DNA from 4 places in the Mesorhizobium sp. M1A.F.Ca.IN.020.03.2.1 genome. Region 1 is predicted to be linked to each of the others. Evidence: predicted binding sites of a transcription regulator. Region 1 holds the regulator's gene; each other region holds the start of a gene.
The links. Region 1 encodes PhoB, which activates phosphate uptake and scavenging genes when phosphate is short. Its sites were predicted from a motif close to TGTCATNNANCTGTCAT; they were not measured.
Positions count from the first base shown of each region.

Region 1 (4,444 bases):
TCTCTTCCGACCTGATCCAGGAAGGCGTCTTGGCCGAGAGCAAGCCGAGCGAGACCGCGTCTCTGAAGCGCGGCCGGCCACAGGTGGGCCTCGCGCTCAAGCCTGAGGCGGCGGCGGTGGTGACGGTGGTGCTGTCGCTCAATTTCCTCTCGGTCGCCGTTATCGATTATGCGGGCCAGGTCATCGCCGAGGAGCAGCGCCGCCTCGATACCCTCACCATGCCGCGCAACGAGCTGATCGGCGAATGCTTGGCGATCGTGCGGCGCCGGTTGGACGATCCGGACCTCGACGTCGGCAGCGTCGCCCGCATCGCCATGGGCATCCAGGGCATCACCGATTCCCATGCCCGCGCCATGCTATGGTCGCCGATCACGCCGCTGACCGACATTCCCTTCGCCGACATCCTGGAAAAGGAATTCGGCATTCCGGCCACCATGGAAAACGACTGCAACATGATGGCGGTGGCGCTGCAGTGGCGCGATCCCGACCGCTATCGCGACAATTTCATCGCCATCCTGCTCTCGCACGGCATCGGCATGGGCCTGGTGCTGAAGGGCGAGCTGTTCACCGGCACGCATTCTTCCGGCGGCGAGTTCGGCCACATGATCCATCGTCCGGGCGGCGCGCTTTGCCGTTGCGGACGCCGCGGCTGCGTCGAGGCCTATGCCGGCAACTACGCCATCTGGCGCAGCGCCATGAAGATGAGCGAGGACGCCGAGCCGGTCGATGTCGGCGACGCCGACATGCGGGCGCTCGCCGCCAAGGCGCGCGAGACGGATGGCCCAGAGCGCGAGGCCTATCGCCGGGCCGGGGAGGCGCTGGGCTTCGGCCTTGGCAGCCTGTTCGCGCTGATCGACCCGGCGCCGGTCGCCATGGTCGGCGTCAGCGCCGCCGCCTTTGACCTGATCGAGCCGGCGCTGCGCGAGGCGATCGGCCAGACCGCCGGAGGCCAGCATTCGAAGTCGATCTCCTTCGATACCGAGCCGAACGAATTGCCGCTGATCCGCGAAGGCTGCGCCGTGCGCGCGCTGACCTTCGTCGACCAGGAGATTTTCGCCCCGGGCGTGCAGGCAAGAGCGGGCAAGAACGTGGCCTGAGCAGCTTCGATAGCGATCGTTGGCTTCTGTGCGTCCTGCAGACGCCGGAGATTAGCGAAGGCCCCGCAGCTTCGTCATTCCAGGGCGGAGCAGGAGCGAAGCTCCGTCGCGGAGACCCTGGAATCCATGCCATTACCTCAATCGTCGGATGAGCGGAGCAGAATTTCTGCACCGCCGCGGCGCGTGGAAGTCGCGTGGATCGTCGGGTCTGCGCCGCGTCGCGACGCTTCGTGCTCCGCCCGTGGACGGCGAAGCACCAGCGTCTCGATAACCCGCCAGCTCAGATAGAACCCGTCAGACCTTCGGTGCCCTGGATCTAATCTTCCCTGATCGCGTAGCCCGCCCCACGGATGGTACGTATGACGTCCGGCATGCGGCCGTTGTTGACCGCCTTGCGCAGGCGGCCGACATGCACGTCCACGGTGCGCTCGTCGATATAGATCGTCTCGCCCCAGACATTGTCGAGCAGCTGGCTGCGCGAGAACACCCGGCCGGGATGCCGCATCATGAATTCAAGCAGCCTGAACTCGGTCGGGCCGAGCCGGATCTCGCTCTTCTTGCGGTAGACGCGATGCGATTCGCGGTCGAGGACGATGTCGCCGACCTTGAGCACGCTGGACAGCACCTCGGGCTTGGCGCGGCGCAGCAGCGCCTTGACCCTGGCCATGAATTCCGGCGTCGAGAACGGCTTGACCAGATAGTCGTCGGCGCCGGTCGAGAGGCCGCGCACCCGGTCGCTTTCCTCGCCGCGCGCGGTCAGCATGATGATCGGCAGGCGTTCGGTCTCGGGCCGCATCCTGAGGCGCCGGCAAAGCTCGATGCCGGACACCGCCGGCACCATCCAGTCGAGCACCAGAAGGTCGGGCACATTCTCCTGCAGGCGGATCTCGGCCTCGTCGCCGCGGGTCACCACCTCGACCTGATAGCCCTCGGATTCGAGGTTGTAGCGGAGCAGCACCCCCAGCGGTTCCTCGTCCTCCACCACCATGATGCGTGGCGCGATCATATAGCAGGCACCTTCGCTGTCAGGCCGCCGGCGCCGACATCGTCGTCTCGTCCTGCTTAGGACGATTCGCGGGCAATTGCGTGCCGGTCAGCACATAGTAGGCGTTCTCGGCGATGTTGGTGACGTGGTCGCCGATGCGCTCCAGATTCTTGGCGCAGAACAACAGATGCGTGCAAGCCGTGATGTTGCGCGGATCCTCCATCATGTAGGTCAGGAGCTCGCGGAAGACGGCGGTGTATTTGACGTCGATGCGCTCGTCGTCGTTGCGGAGCTTGGCGAGCGCCGTGGCGTCGCCGGCCGCGTATTCCTCGATCACGCCCTGCACCTGGATCAGCACCAGCTGCGCCATCGAATCGATGGAGTGCGAAAGGTCGCGCGGCGCGGCGCTGACGCCGACCGAGCCGACGCGCTTAGCGATGTTCTTGGCAAGGTCGCCAATGCGCTCGAGATCGCCGGCCATGCGGATGGCGCCAACGACGCTGCGCAGGTCGTCGGCCATCGGCTGGCGTTTGGCAATCAGCGTGATGGCGCGATCGTCGAGCTCGCGTTGGCGCGCGTCCATGATGGCATCGTCGGAGACCACGCGCTGCGCCAGCGCGTTGTCGGAATTCAGCAGAGCCTTGGTCGACGCGCCGACCATCGAGCCGGCAAGATCGCCCATGTCGCGGATAAGCTGGCTGATCTGCCTCAGATCCTCGTCGAAGGAAGCGACCGTATGGGCCATGGTTATGTCCTCGTATGAACTCAGCCGAAGCGGCCGGTGATGTAGTCCTGCGTGCGCTTCTCGCGGGGCGAGGTGAAGATCTTCTCGGTCCGGTCGAATTCGATCAGCTCGCCGAGATACATGAACGCCGTCTGCCGCGACACGCGCGCCGCCTGCTGCATGTTGTGGGTGACGATCACGATCGTGTAGTCGGCCTGCAGCTCGTCGATCAGCTCCTCGATCTTGGCGGTCGAGAGCGGATCGAGTGCCGATGCCGGCTCGTCGAGCAGGATGACCTCCGGCTTCACCGCCACGGTGCGGGCGATGCAGAGCCGCTGCTGCTGGCCGCCCGAAAGGCTCTGGCCACTGGCGTTGAGCTTGTCCCTGACCTCGTTCCACAGCGCGGCGCGCTTCAGCGCCTGTTCGACGCGATTGTCCATCTCGGCCTTGCTTATCTTCTCATACAGCCTGACGCCGAAGGCGATGTTCTCGTAGATCGACATCGGGAACGGCGTCGGCTTCTGGAACACCATGCCGATCTTGGTCCTGAGCAGGTTGAGGTCCTGCGAACGGTCGAGGATGTTCTTGCCGTCGAGCAGCACCTGGCCTTCGGCGCTCTGCTTCGGGTAGAGCTCGTAGATGCGGTTGAGCACGCGCAGCAGCGTCGACTTTCCGCAGCCCGAAGGTCCGATGAAGGCGGTGACGCTGCGCTCGGGCAGCGACAGGTTGATGTCCTTCAGCGCCTTCGACTGGCCATAGTAGAAGTTGAGGTTCTTGACTTCGATCTTGGCCTTCTCGGCGGTCGTCTCGGCTACGTTCAGGTCGGTGGACAACATCGGTTTCATCTGTCCTCTCTGCGTCCGGTAAGGCTGCGGGCGAAGATGCTCAGCCCGAGAACCGTCAGGGTGATTATCAGTGCGCCCGTCCAGGCCAGTTGCTGCCATTCCTCATAAGGGCTCAGCGCAAACTGGAAGATGGTCACCGGCAGGCTGGCCATCGGCGCGTTGAGATTGCTCGACCAGAACTGGTTGTTGAGCGCGGTGAAGAGCAGCGGCGCCGTCTCGCCCGAAATCCGGGCGATCGCCAGCAATATACCGGTGACGATGCCGGACAGTGCGGCGCGATAGGCGACCGAGCGGATCACCACCCAGCGCGGCGCGCCGATGGCGGTGCCGGCCTCGCGCAGCGCGTTGGGCACAAGGTTCAGCATATCCTCGGTGGTGCGCACGACGACGGGGATCACCAGGATCGACAGCGCCACCGCGCCGGCGATCGCCGAGAAATGACCCATCGGCCGCACCATCAGCTCGTAGACGAACAGGCCGACAATGATCGATGGCGCCGACAACAGGATGTCGTTGATGAAGCGCACCACCGTCGTGAGGCGCGAGAAGCGCCCGTACTCGGCCATATAGGTTCCGGCGAGCACGCCGATCGGCGTGCCGACGACGATGCCGATCACGGTCATCACGATGCTGCCGTAAATGGCGTTGAGCAGGCCGCCGGCGTCGCCGGGCGGCGGCGTCATTTCCGTGAACACCGAAAGCGAGACACCCGAGAGCCCCTTATAGAGAAGGGCGCCGAGGATCAGCGCCAGCCAGACGGGGCCGATGCCCGCCGCTATGGTGCAGAGCGCCA
Region 1 covers NZ_RZSV01000070.1:9,427-13,870, forward strand. Annotated here, with positions in the region: gene EOA79_RS13825 (ROK family transcriptional regulator) at 1-1,097, shown strand, start outside; gene phoB (phosphate regulon transcriptional regulator PhoB) at 1,414-2,103, opposite strand; gene phoU (phosphate signaling complex protein PhoU) at 2,123-2,827, opposite strand; gene pstB (phosphate ABC transporter ATP-binding protein PstB) at 2,848-3,651, opposite strand; gene pstA (phosphate ABC transporter permease PstA) at 3,648-4,444, opposite strand, start outside.

Region 2 (4,444 bases), on a different contig from region 1:
GAGGATGCTGCCGCCGCGGGCCTCGACAGCATCCATGGCCGCCGGCGCCGGCACGCCGGTCAGTTCGCTGAAGGTTTCGATCGGGCCTGGCCTGCCGAGATAGTATCCCTGGCCGATCTCGCAGTCCTCGGCATCGAGGAAGCGCAATTCGTCCAGCGTCTCGACGCCTTCGGCCAGCACCGGCAGGCCGAGGCCGCGCCCCAGCCCAAGCACGGCGCGCACGATGGCCGCGACCTGGCCGTTCCTGTCGACCGACTTGATGAACGAGCCGTCGATCTTGATCTTGTCGAAGGGAAAGGCGCGCAGATTGGAAAGCGATGAATAGCCGGTTCCAAAATCGTCCATCGCGACGCGGATACCAAGCGCCTTGACCTGCCGCAGGGTCGCCAGCGCCCGGGGCATATCCTTGATAAGGGCCGTCTCGGTCACTTCAAGCTCCAGCCGTCCGGCCGGAAGTCCCGAACGCAGCAGGATCTCGTGCACTTTGCGGCTGAAATTCGGGTTGTGGAGTTGCACCGCGGAGACATTGACGGCGATGGTCAGCGGAGTTTTCCAGCGCACGGCTTCCTCGCAGGACGTCGCCAGCACCCATTCGCCGATCTGGGCGATGGCGCCGCTGTCTTCGGCGACCGGGATGAAGACCGACGGCGGGATGTTGCCGCGCTCCGGATGATGCCAGCGGATCAAGGCTTCGAAGCCGATCATCTTGCCGCTGCTGATCTCCTTTTGCGGCTGATAGACCAGCCGGAACTCGCCGCGCGCAACCGCCTGGCGCAGATCGTGCTCCATGGCGCGCCTGTCGCGCGTCTCGGCACCCATCGAAGCCTCGAAATAGCGATAAGTGTCCTTGCCCTCGGCCTTGGCGCGGTAGAGCGCGGTGTCGGCATGGCTGACGAGCGCCGCCTGGTCGTCGGCATCCAGCGGGTAAAGAGCAATGCCGATGCTTGCCGACACCAGCTCGCCGCCGGGCGACAGTTGGCTTTCCTGGCGTAGCTTGGAAAGCACCGCCTCGGCGATACGGCCGGCGGCCTGCGGGTCGGGAAGGTTCGGCGCGATGATGGCGAATTCGTCGCCGCCGAGACGGGCGAGCATCTGCCCATGGCGGAGCACGCTCGACGCGCATTGCGCCACCCTTTGCAGCACGGCGTCGCCGGCGGCATGACCGAAGAGGTCGTTGACTTCCTTGAAGCGGTCGAGATCGAGAAGCATCAGCGCGAGCTGCCCGCCCTTGCCGCTCGCCGTGGCGATCTCGGCCTCGAGCCGGCTGGTGAAGCTGCGGCGATTGGCAAGCCCGGTCAGCGGATCGAAATGCGCCAGGCGAAGGATCTCCTGCTCGGCCTTCTTGCGCTCGCGCATGTCGCGGACGGCGACGACGTCGTGAGGCTTACCGCAATAGTCGATGCTGCGGGCGATCAGCTCGACCGGAATGCGGGTGCCGTCCTGGCTGCGCAGCTCGGCTTCCTGCGCCTGACCGCTGCCGCCGGCGATGGCTGAGGCAACGCGTTCGCCGAAGAGGTCGCCGAGCGTCATCACGTTCAGCGTGCCGGGCGCGATGCCGCTCAGCGCCGCGATGCTGTCGTTGGCGCTGACGATGCGGCTGCCGTCGCAAACGATCAGCCCCTCGACCGCCGCGTTGGCCAGGCCGTGCATGCGCTGCGCTTCCGCCTGATGCCGGCGGAACCGCAGGTCGATGCGGAGCGCCGCGGCCGAGAGCACCAGAATGACCAGGCTTGCCGCCGCAGCGGCAAAGGCTTGCGACATCGGCGCGATGGTGAATTTTGAGATCTCTATCGAGGAGTCCGGATAGATCGAGACCGCCGCCATGGCGATAAAATGCAGTGTGCAGATGGCCAGTGTGAGCAAGACGGCGGCAGCGATCGTCGTAAGCGTCGACGGGCGGCGAAGCACGACGAGCAGCGAAAGCGCGGCAAGCGTGACGCCCGCCGCCAGCGAAAGAGCGACGAGCAGCTCGTTCCAGACGATCCTGCCCTGGACCTCGAACGCCGCCATGCCGGTATAGTGCATCACGGCGATGCCGACGCCGAGCACGGCGCCGCCGACAAGATAGTGATCAATGCCGCCGCGGATGGTGGCGATCCACATTCCGGCCGCTGTCAGAACTACGGAGGCGGCCAGCGAAAGCGCGGAAAGCTCCGCGTTATAGGCGTTGGGTATTCCCGGCGTGAAGGCGATCATGGCGACGAAATGCGTCGCCCAGATACCGAATCCGGTCGCCGTGGCTGCAATCAACAGCCATGCGTAGCGATTTCGACTGGTCGATTGCTCGACATGGCGAAGAAGATTGACCGCCGAGAAAGAGGAAATTCCGCAGATGAGCGCCGCAAGTGCGACCAACCTCAGATCGTGCTCGTACACGATGCAATTATAGACGGTCAACATTTGGCCCCACCTGATCTTCCCGCATCAATCAAGTTAAGATTGCTTAAGGCCCGACGGCTGAAGAATCGATTAGTGGACCTGCAACCGACGCGTGTGCCTCAGGTTGTAAAGGACGGATAAGGTTGGGCCGGCTGTCGCAATACGATGGTTGGAGTCGCTCAAATCCTAAGCCGGCAAGCAATCTGCCCGGCCGTGACCGATGCACGTTAGTTTAGGATCAGATGATGTTCATCGACGCATAACAAAACCGTTGTCCGATTGTCATGCGCAACACATACTGGTTCTGCGGAAGCCCCCCTTTCGCCAATCACAACGGGAGATGAAAACATGAAGCTCTTCGGCTTCGCGGCAGGTGTTGCCGCTACCTTGACCCTGCTTTCCACCACGTCCGCTTTCGCTGTCACGCAGATCAGCTGGTGGCATGCGATGACGGGCGCCAATGCGGAAGTCGTCGACAAGATCTCGAAGGACTTCAACGCCAGCCAAAGCGACTACCAGATCGTTCCGGTCTTCAAGGGCACCTATCCCGAGACGCTGAATGCAGGCATCGCCGCGTTCCGCGCCGGCCAGGCGCCGGACATCATCCAGGTGTTCGATGTCGGCACCGGCGTCATGATGGCGGCCGAGAGCGCGATCAAACCCGTGGCCGAAGTTTTGACGGGCGCGGGGATGACGTTCGATAAGAGCCAGTATCTGCCCGGCATTGTCGGCTACTATTCGAAGCCGGACGGCACCATGTTGTCTTTCCCTTACAATTCCTCCTCGCCGATCCTCTACTACAACAAGGACATCTTTCAGAAGGCCGGCCTCGACGTGAACAACCCGCCTAAGACCTGGAACGAGGTCTGGGAAGCGGCGAAGAAGATCAAGGCGAGCGGCGCGGCCCCTTGCGGCTACACCTCGACCTGGCTGACCTGGATCCATCTGGAAAATTTTGCCGCCTGGAATAATGTTTCCTGGGCGACCCAGCAGAACGGACTGGCCGGCGGCGACGTCGAACTCAAGATCAATGCGCCGATTTTCGTCAACCACTTTCAGGCGCTGGCTGACCTCGCCAAGGATGGCACTTTCAAATATGGCGGGCGCACCTCCGAGGCCAAGCAGATATTCCTTGCCGGGGAATGCGGCATCTTTACCGAGTCGTCGGGCGGGCTCGGCGATATCGTCAAGTCGGGCATGAACTACGGCATCGGCCAACTGCCGTATGACAGCGATGCCAAGGGTGCGCCGCAGAACACGACGCCCGGCGGCGCAAGCCTCTGGGTTTTCAGCGGCAAATCCGATGCGGAGTACAAGGGCGTCGCTGCCTTCTTCGCCTATCTCTCCAAGACCGAGGTGCAGGAATATCTGCACCAGAAGTCGGGCTACCTGCCGGTGACGCTGGCAGCCTATGAGGCGACCAAGAAGTCCGGCTTCTACGACAAGAACCCGGGCCGCGAGACACCGATCCTGCAGATGACCGGCAAGGCGCCGACCGAAAATTCGAAGGGTGTGCGCCTGCCCAATCTGCCGCAGGTGCGCGATATCCAGAACGAGGAGTTCGAGAAGATGCTGGCCGGCCAGGAAACGGCCCAGCAGGCGCTCGACAATGCCGTCTCGCGCGGCAACGCGGCGATCAAGGACGCGTTGGGCAACTAGACCTGGCCGAGGATGAAACGTCGCCCGCGCGGATCGGCGCGGGCGATCCTTGCTTGACGAGGAAACCAAGCTGACCCCGCGCGTCGTTTTCCCCAACAAAGTCCTGCCTTACCTGCTTGTGGCGCCGCAACTCGCCATAACACTGGTTTTCTTCTACTGGCCGGCCGGGCAGGCGCTCTACCAGTCCATGCTCAGGCAGGATCCATTCGGGCTGAAGAGCAAGTTCGTCTGGTTTGCCAATTTCCGCAAAGTGCTTGCCGACCCGGCCTATCTCAACTCGATCAAGGTAACGGTGGTATTTTCGCTTGCCACCGCAATCGTGGCCATGGCCGCGGCGTTGCTGCTTGCCGTAATGGCGGACAAAGTGGTGCGCGGGAAAGCGCTCTACCGCACGCTGATGATCTGG
Region 2 covers NZ_RZSV01000023.1:33,969-38,412, reverse strand. Annotated here, with positions in the region: gene EOA79_RS06450 (EAL domain-containing protein) at 1-2,400, opposite strand, end outside; gene ugpB (sn-glycerol-3-phosphate ABC transporter substrate-binding protein UgpB) at 2,728-4,038, shown strand; gene ugpA (sn-glycerol-3-phosphate ABC transporter permease UgpA) at 4,109-4,444, shown strand, end outside.
Region 2: a site for PhoB is predicted at 2,649-2,665, ahead of ugpB (sn-glycerol-3-phosphate ABC transporter substrate-binding protein UgpB). Genes of this name have one in related genera too.

Region 3 (4,444 bases), on a different contig from region 1:
CGACGACGAATTTGGTCTGCGGCATCGGCCCTTCGGCGGCGTCGACGAGCACGATCGCCGAATCCACCATCGACAGGATGCGCTCGACCTCGCCGCCGAAGTCGGCGTGTCCGGGCGTGTCGACGATGTTGATGCGGGTGCCCTTCCAATCGACCGAGGTCGCCTTGGCCAGGATGGTGATGCCGCGTTCTTTTTCGAGGTCGTTGGAGTCCATGGCGCGCTCGGCGACGCGCTGGTTTTCGCGGAAGGCGCCGGACTGTTTCAGGAGTTGGTCGACGAGCGTGGTTTTCCCATGGTCGACATGCGCGATGATCGCGATATTGCGGAGGTTCATTGTCTGGTCTCGGGAGCGTTGCAGGCAGCAGGCCCGAAAGCGCCGCCTTTTTCGTTGGGCGGCTCATACAAGGTTTTTCGCAATTGCGAAAGGGGAGGCCCCGCCCCAAATAAATGGTCACTGATTCTTAAACGTCTTGGTGTGAAATGATTCTGTTAACCAAGGCGGAACCTTTGAGGGGCCGGGCAATTTCATGTTCATGACCGATCAGATGTCCAGATTGCGTCCGGTTTTCGCGTGGGCAGCGCTTGGCGTGCTTGTTGCGGCTGGCGCCGCGCAGTCGGCGGCTGCCCTGAGAGAAGCTGACCCCTCGCCCCCTGATGCCAAAACCGCGCAGCAGATGTTTGCCGACGCCCCGGACGGGGTCGACCCGATCGTCACCGGCCCGGTCAGCGCCGCATTCAAGCAGCGCCAGAAGGCAGCCAACTGCGACACCGCCGTCTGGCCGAGCATTCCCGCGACCTGCTATCCGGATTAATATTGCGACGGCTATCGACAAAGGTAGCACTCCGGCACACCCTCCTCTGCCGTGACGGACAGTCCGACAGGACAGAGAGGGTTGCCTGGCGCCGACCCTAAGCCGACCGCACCGGATCGAGCGTGACCTTGTAGAGCTGGTTGTCGTCGCGATCCATCAGCCGCACCGTTAGTTGCTCGGTGGCGCCGGAAATGTCGACCAGGCCGAAGAACTGCAGGCCCGCTGATGGCGGCAGGTTCTGGCCCTGCTCGGCGCTCGGCGCCTTGATGAACTTCAGCTCGGGCCCGAAGGTCATGTCGAGATCGTTGGGACCGAAGGTGCCGGCGTGGATCGGGCCGGAGACGAATTCCCAGAACGGGTTGAAATCCTGGAACTGCGCCTTGTCTGGATTGTAGTAATGCGCCGCCGTGTAGTGGACGTCGGCGGTCAGCCACACCGTGTTGGTGATCCCGGCGGTCTTGATGTAGCGCAGCAGGTCGGCGAATTCGAGCTCGCGGCCCTTCGGCGCGCCATTGTCGCCGTTGCTGACCGCCTCGGCTCCGACCTTTTTGGCCGCGTCGTTCCAGACGACGAGGCCGAGCGGCATGTCGGCGGCGATGATCTTCCAGGTCGCCTTGGAATTCGCCAGCTCGCGCTTCAGCCACTGCGTCTGCTGCTCGCCGAGCATGCGCGACTTCGGCGTCAGCGTGTCCTCCATGTCGGGGCCGTTCGGGCCGCGGTAGGAGCGCATGTCGAGGAAGAACACGTCGAGCAGCGGCCCGTGGGCGATCTTGCGATAGACGCGTCCCGGTTCCGAAGGCTCGTAGCGGATGGTCGTCATTTCATGGAAGGCGCGCGCCGCTCGGGCCGCCAGCACATGGATGGATTTTTCCGTGTAGCGGTTGTCGGCCGTCAGGTCCTTCGAATCCGACCAGTTGTTCACCACCTCGTGGTCGTCCCACTGGTAGAAGGTCGGGCAGATGGCGCTAAGCGCGAGCACGTGCTTGTCCATCATGTTGTACTTCCACTGGTCGCGATATTCGTCGATCATGACGACGTTCTTCCACTTGCCGCCGCCGGGCAGGTCGACCTCGTCCTTCATGGCGCCGTCGGCATAGATCGTGTCGCCGGAATGGAGGAAGAAGTCAGGCGTGTGCTTGGCGATGGTGGAGTAGGTCTTCATGCCGGTCTCGTCGATGCCCCAGCCCTGGCCGGCGGTGTCGCCCGACCACGCGAAGCGCACGTCGCGCTTCGACGCCGGCGCGGTGCGGAAACGGCCGACGATCGGCTCGGAGATGGCGTTGATGTCGGAAAGATCGGCGGCCGTCATCCGGAAGAAAATGTCCTGGTCGGCGGCGAGGTCGGTGAGCAGCCGCTTCACCGTATAGTCGCTGGCGGGCGAGGTATCGAGCGGCGCCAGCCTGACGGCGTCGGCGAAGCTTTCGGTGGTCGACACTTCGTACATCACGCGCGCCGGCCGGTCGGTGCGGGTCCAGACCATGCCGGAGGTGGCGTCGATATCGCCGGACTGGACGCCGTGGGTGAAGGCCGGGCGCTGATTGGCGCGCGAATAGTAAGGCAACGCGAGTCCGGAGGCGCCGACTAGGCCAAAGGCGCTGGCCGAGGTGACGAAAGCGCGGCGGGTTAACGAGAGCTTGTTCATGGCTGTCTCCGGATGGCGTTGAACGGGACCGCCAACCTCCGGCCTCAATGTTTCAGGCGCATATCGGAACCATGAAATTTTGATAACAGGTCACAGCTCTCCCCTTCTCCCCTTGCGGGAGAAGGGGAAGTCGCGCTTACGCCGCCTGCGGTTCCGGCTCAAAAGCCGGCTTGCTCGTGTTGATCAAGAGCGAAATACAGGCCGCGGCTATGCCGGTCATGCCGGCGATCAGGAAGGCAAGCTCGTAATTGCCCTGCAATTCGCGCATCGTGCCGCCGAAGGCCGCCGCCGCCGCGGCGCCCACTTGGTGGCCGGCGACGATCCAGCCGAACACGATCGGGCCGCTGCGGTCGCCGAAAGCTTCGTTGGCGAGCCTGAGCGTCGGCGGCACGGTGGCGATCCAGTCGAGCCCATAGAGCACGGCGAAGATGATCAGGCTGACGGCCGAGAAGCCGGAATAGGGCAGATAGATCAGCGACAGGCCGCGCACGGCATAATAGACGCCAAGCAGCTTGCGCGGATCGAAACGGTCGGTGAGCCAGCCGGACAGCGTCGTGCCGATCAGGTCGAAGATGCCCATCATCGACAACAGCCCGGCTGCCTGCACCTCGCCGATGCCCATGTCGCCGCAAAAGGCGATGAGGTGCGTGCCGACGAGGCCGTTTGTGGTGAAACCGCAGACGAAGAATGTGGCGAACAGGTACCAGAACACCCTGGTTCCCGCGGCACGGCGCAACGTGTTCAGCGTATGCGCCAGGAAATTGCCTTGCGCGGCCGGCGACACCGGCGGCACGTCGTCGGCATCGGCGCCATAACGCACCTGGCCGATGGAAGCCGGGCGCTCCGGCACCAGCAGAAAGACCAGCGGCACGAGAGCCGCCGTGGCAATGGCGATGGCAACGGCGACCGGCTTCCAACCTCCCGACTGAGCCAACGAGGCGAGCAGCGGCAGGAACACCAGCAGGCCGGTCGCGCTCGAGGCGGACATCAGCCCCATCACCAGGCCGCGATTGGTCTTGAACCAGCGATTGACGATGGTGGCGCCGAGCACGGTGGCGACCGCGCCCGAGCCGATGCCCGAAAATACCCCCCATGTGAGCAGCAGATGCCACGGCTTGGTCATCAGCAGGCTGAGCGCTGTGGAACCCGACATGATCAGCAGCGCGGCAAGCAGCGTGCGGCGTAGCCCGATCCGCTCCATCAACGCCGCGGCAAACGGCCCGGTGAGGCCATAGAGGAAGATGCCGACAGCGGCGGCAAGCGAGACGACATCGCGCCGCCAGCCGAAGCTCTCTTCCAGCGGCAGCATCATGACCGCCGGCGCGGAACGAAGCCCGGCGGCGATCAGCAGGCAGAAGAAGATGACTGCGACGACGACGAAGGCGTAGCGCTGGCCAAAGGGACGGGAATGAGCTATCATGTTACTGACCGGTACGTTGCAATGGAGCGGCGCCATTCATACGTACCGGTCAGTAACAATGTCAAGCGAGTTTGTTGAATGCCATCGGACAATAAAATTGAAGCGTCGATCAGCGGAGCCGGCACGGCACCGGCGCCGAAGGCTGCCGACAAGATCCTCGACGTGGCGCGCGATCTGTTCTATCGCGAAGGCATCCGGGCGATCGGCGTCGACGAGATCGTCAGGCGCGCCGGCGTCACCAAGCCCAGCCTGTACCGGACCTTCCCGTCCAAGGACGAACTCGCCGCTTCCTATCTGCGCAAGTACGACCTCGAATTCTGGCAGCGGTTCGACGACGCCGTGGACGCGCATCCTGGCAACCCGCGCGCGCAGATCATCGCTTTCCTCACCCGCGTCGGCAAACGCACGCAGAGGCCGGACTATCGCGGCTGCGGCATGACCAATGCGGCGGTCGAATATCCCGAGCACGGCCATCCCGCGCGGGTGGTGAGCGAGAACAACAAGCAGGAATTGCGCCGGCGCCTGCGCGCCATGGCGGCAGCGATGGGTGCGAGTGATTCCGATACGCTG
Region 3 covers NZ_RZSV01000033.1:8,360-12,803, reverse strand. Annotated here, with positions in the region: gene typA (translational GTPase TypA) at 1-334, opposite strand, end outside; gene EOA79_RS08075 (hypothetical protein) at 528-812, shown strand; gene EOA79_RS08070 (alkaline phosphatase) at 910-2,454, opposite strand; gene EOA79_RS08065 (MFS transporter) at 2,591-3,874, opposite strand; gene EOA79_RS08060 (TetR/AcrR family transcriptional regulator) at 3,953-4,444, shown strand, end outside.
Region 3: a site for PhoB is predicted at 2,526-2,542, ahead of EOA79_RS08070 (alkaline phosphatase). Genes of this name have one in related genera too.

Region 4 (4,444 bases), on a different contig from region 1:
ACGCGCCTGCCCTGACGCCAGACGTTGCGCACGACCGGCACATGCTGGTCGACGCGCACGCGCACGAGGTCGGCGCGCCGGCCGGGCTCGATGACACCGCGATCGCTAAGGCCGACCGCTTCCGCCGGGTTCTTCGAGACCATGGCGACCGCCTGCGGCAGCGAAATGCCTTCCACGACATCGCCGAGGAAGAAGGCGGACTGGATCAGGCCGAAGGGGATATAGTCGGACGACAGGATGTCGAGCAAACCGTCGCCGGCAAGCGAGCGCGCCGACACATTGCCCGAATGCGAGGAGCCGCGCATGACGTTGGGCGCGCCCATCAGCACGCCGAGGCCTGCCGCCTTCGAGGCCCTCGCCGCCTCCTCGGTGGTCGGGAATTCGGCAACGCGCACGCCCTGCTCCACCGCCTCGTCGACATGGCCGGCCGTCGCATCGTCGTGGCTGGCAAGCACGATGCCGCGCTCGCGGCAGGCGGCGGAAATGAAGACGCGGTTCGGCCCGGAATTCTTGGCCGATTCCGCCATACGCTTCTCGCAGAATTTCTGGAAGTCGCGGTCGGTCAGCTTCAGCTTGCGCTGGTAGTAATAGGCGTAGGTCTCGAGATCGACGAACTGGCGCTGGCCCGGCGCGTGGTCCATCAGCGAGGCGAGCTTCACCCTGTCGTCGGTCTCGAAATTGGCGAAGGCCTCGAGGCAGTCCGGCGCCGAGACCTCGCAGCGCAGATGGATGAAGTGGTCGGCCCTGAGCCGATCCTGGCGCACGCTGTCCTCGATCGCGTCGGCGAGCTTGCGCACGTCGTCGGACTTCAGGTCGGCATCCTCGTCCATGCCGACACGCAAGGCGTCGAGCACCGTGGTGATGCCGGCGGTCGCCACCTGCGCATCGTGGGCGAGCACGGCGGCGATCGGGTTCCAGCGCACTTTCGGACGCGGCGCGTAATGGCCTTCGAGGTGATCGGTGTGCAGTTCTACGAGACCCGGGATGATGTAGTCGCCGCCCATGTCCTCGCCGGTGCGGGCCGCACCCGGCTCGATCGCGGCGATCAGCCCATCGCGCAGCAGCAGCGAGCCCGCGACGATCTCGTCGGGCAGCACGATGCGGGCATTGTTCAAAACGGTCTCGGCGGTCATTTCAGCAGTCCTATCTCAGGCGGGCGGACATCAGGCGGTTTTTCTGGCCGGGCCGCGTCCAAGCACGTGGTGCGAGAGCACCATGAAGGGCGCGCCCGGTTCGGTTTCGACGAACAGCGTCAGCGCATCCACCGGCACCGGACGCTGCAGCACATCCGCGAACAGGCTGTCGATTGCAGCGCGAAGGCGCGGGCTTTCCTGTGGCCCGACCCGTCCGGAGAGCGTCATGTGGAAGCGGAACGTCTCGAAGACGTAGGGATAACCCCACTGGCAGAGGTTGCGGAACTCATCCGGCTTCAGCGAGTCTGGGCTGCGGCGCTCGATCTCGGCCTCGGTCAGCGGCGCGCGGAAGCGGTCGAAAGCGCGCACGACCTCGCCGGCGAAACTGTTGAGCGGCTCGAAAGGACTTTCCGGCACCAGCGCGAAAAAGCCGTCGATCTGGCCGACGACCAAACGCGGGATGACGACTGGCGGCGTGACCTCGGCGAAATCGTCGAGCGCCGCCCGCAGCGAGGCTTCCGATTCGCTGGGCGCCAGCCGGAACGGCGCCTTCAGCGTCGCGTGGAAGCCGTAGCGCCGAGCCGAGGCGGTGTGGAAGGCAACTTCCGCCGCCGACAGGGCACCCACACCCTCGACCGGCCGCGTCGGCGCGCCGAACGGGTCGCGCCCCAGCCAGTTGGCGGCGATCCGCGCCAACGGCTCATCCTGCCGCGGGGTAAAGTAAATGGCATAGCGCATCGAAAATCCTCGTCAGACCGCTGCCATAGGTGATTTCCATGACGGATTGACGAAGCTTTCATGGGTTTTCGAAGGCAACCCAGGCTCCGGCGGTCCTTAGCCGACGATTTTCCCGAACTGGACCAACAGGTTGAGGGCTATGAAAAATCTCACGCCTTCATCAGCCACTCATGCTCGGCGGCGTTGTGGAATTTCCATGTCCGCTTCGGGCCGGCCATGACATTGAGATAGTAGAGATCATAGCCGTGGCAGGCCGCACACGGGTGGTAGCCCTTCGGCACCAGCACGACATCGCCGTCCTCGATCGCCATCGCCTCGTCCAGATCGCGCACGCCATTTCTGTCGGCGTCGGTGTAGACGCGCTGGAAGGCGAAACCCTGCGGCGGGTTGAGGCGGTGATAATAGGTCTCCTCGAGATAGGACTCGGCCGGCAGATTGTCCTGGTCGTGTTTGTGCGGCGGATAGCTGGAGGTATGGCCGCCGGGCGTGATGACCTCGACCACCAGCAGCGAGTCGGCCGGCTTGCCCTCGGGCAGGATGTTGGTGACGTAGCGGGTGTTGGTGCCCTTGCCGCGCACTTCCTGACCGAGATCGTCGGGCGCAATGACGCGGGCGGGCAGGCTGCCGCCAAGACCGGGCGCCGAGCAGACGGCAAGCTCCAGCTCGGTGTCGGCGGTCACTGCCCAGTCGGAGCCTTGCGGCACATAGACCGACCAGGGCTTGCCTTCGAAGGGCGACATGCGCTCGCCGAGCAGGCCGAGATCCTTGCCGCCGGCCGCAGCCTTGCCCTTGCCGGTGACGAACACCAGGCAGACCTCGCGCTCGCCCGTCTTGCCGGCGGCCGTCTCGCCCGGCCGCAAGCGGTGGAGATCAAAACCCACGTAAGTCCAGCCCGCGCTTTGCGGGGTGACGTGGGCGACGTGGCCGTGGCCCTTGTCGGCCTTGACGAGCAGTTTCGACATTTTTGTCTCCTGGGTCATTCCTTCGGCTCGGCCGGAGGCTTGGGCTCCTCGGCCGGCTTGTAGAGGTAGAAGAACTGCCACACCGCGTAACCGGCGAAGCCGAGCGCGATTACCCCCCAGAACGGCGTGCCGGAGGCGAATTCGATCACCGACCAGATTAGGCAGCCGGCGACGACGGCAATGCGCCGCCACAGCGGTCGGAAGAAGGGGTGCTCATAGTCTTTCATCGCGCCAATCCGGGACTTGTCCAAACGCATCAGATAGACCGAGCGGCCGGACGAATCCACTCGTTTACGCCGGGAAGCCCTGCGTCTCGACCGTATAGCCGGCGGCCGTCATCACCCGCATCAGCTCCTTATGGCCGACCTCAGCCATCCTCAGCGGCGGGTTCTTTTTCGGATCCTGCTCGGCCTCGACCACGAACCAGCCTTCATAGCCGTAGTCGGCGAAGCGCTGGACGATCGCGCCGAAATCGAGCGAGCCGTCGCCGGGCACGGTGAAGGCGCCGAGCGCGACGGCATCGAGGAAGGACTGTTTCGTGCGGTCGAGCCCGTCGATCACGTTCATGCGCACGTCCTTCACATGGACGTGGTTGATGCGCTTGTGGTGGTTGTCGATGGCGCGCAACACATCGCCGCCGGCGAAGGCGAGGTGGCCGGCATCGAGCAGCAGCGGGATGCCCTCGCCGGAATGATGCATGAAGGAATCGAGTTCCGGCTCGGTCTCGACCACGGCCGCCATGTGATGATGGTAGGAAAGCGGCATACCCTGGTCGGCGCACCATTCGCCGAATTCGGTGACGCGGCGGCCATAGGCCTTCATCTCGTCGCCGGAAAGCCGTGGCTTGGTGGCAAGAGGCTTGGAGCGGTCACCCTGGATGGAGCGGCCGACCTCGCCATAGACTATGCAGGGCGCGTTGACCGCCTTGAACAGGTCGATCATCGGCTGGATGCGATTCTTGTTGCTTGCCAGGTCCTCATCGACCAGCGTGCCGGAGAACCAGCCGCCGCAGAGCGTGACGTCGACCTCTTTCAGGATCGGCAGCATCACCTTCGGGTCGTTGGGGAAGCGGCGGCCCATCTCCATGCCGGTGAAGCCGGCCGAGCGCGACTGGCGCAAACACTCCTCCAGCGACACATCATCGCTCAATTCCACGAGATCGTCGTTCCACCACGCGATGGGAGACATGCCCAGTTTGGCTTTCAAGTCGTCACTCCAGGTTCGGATCGTTCAACTTTCGCTCGTCGGCGCCGCCCTCATCCGCCTGCCGGCACCTTCTCCCTGGAAATGACGGGGAGAAGGGGCAGGCTTCAGCGGTGGCGGCCCCCTGCTCCCCGTTCTTCACGGGGAGCAGGGCAAGGGTGAGGGGCAGTGCCAGCTTCAATCACCTAAGCTCTGCATGAGCTTTTTCTCGTCATACGCCTTGCGCGCGGCGTTCACCTGCGGCCGCGACGAGACTTCCGGCACGGCAACATCCCACCAGTGGCCGCCGGCCTCGGTCGACACCAGCGGATCGGTGTCGATGACCAGCACGGTGGTCTTGTCGTTGCCCTTCGCCTTGGCGAGCGCCGTCTCGAGTTCAGCAATCGAGGCCACCTTCTCGGCGACGGC
Region 4 covers NZ_RZSV01000020.1:14,603-19,046, forward strand. Annotated here, with positions in the region: gene EOA79_RS05730 (alpha-D-ribose 1-methylphosphonate 5-triphosphate diphosphatase) at 1-1,133, opposite strand, end outside; gene EOA79_RS05735 (DUF1045 domain-containing protein) at 1,164-1,871, opposite strand; gene iolB (5-deoxy-glucuronate isomerase) at 2,021-2,833, opposite strand; gene EOA79_RS05745 (hypothetical protein) at 2,848-3,060, opposite strand; gene iolE (myo-inosose-2 dehydratase) at 3,125-4,039, opposite strand; gene iolD (3D-(3,5/4)-trihydroxycyclohexane-1,2-dione acylhydrolase (decyclizing)) at 4,214-4,444, opposite strand, start outside.
Region 4: a site for PhoB is predicted at 1,910-1,926, ahead of EOA79_RS05735 (DUF1045 domain-containing protein). Genes of this name have one in related genera too.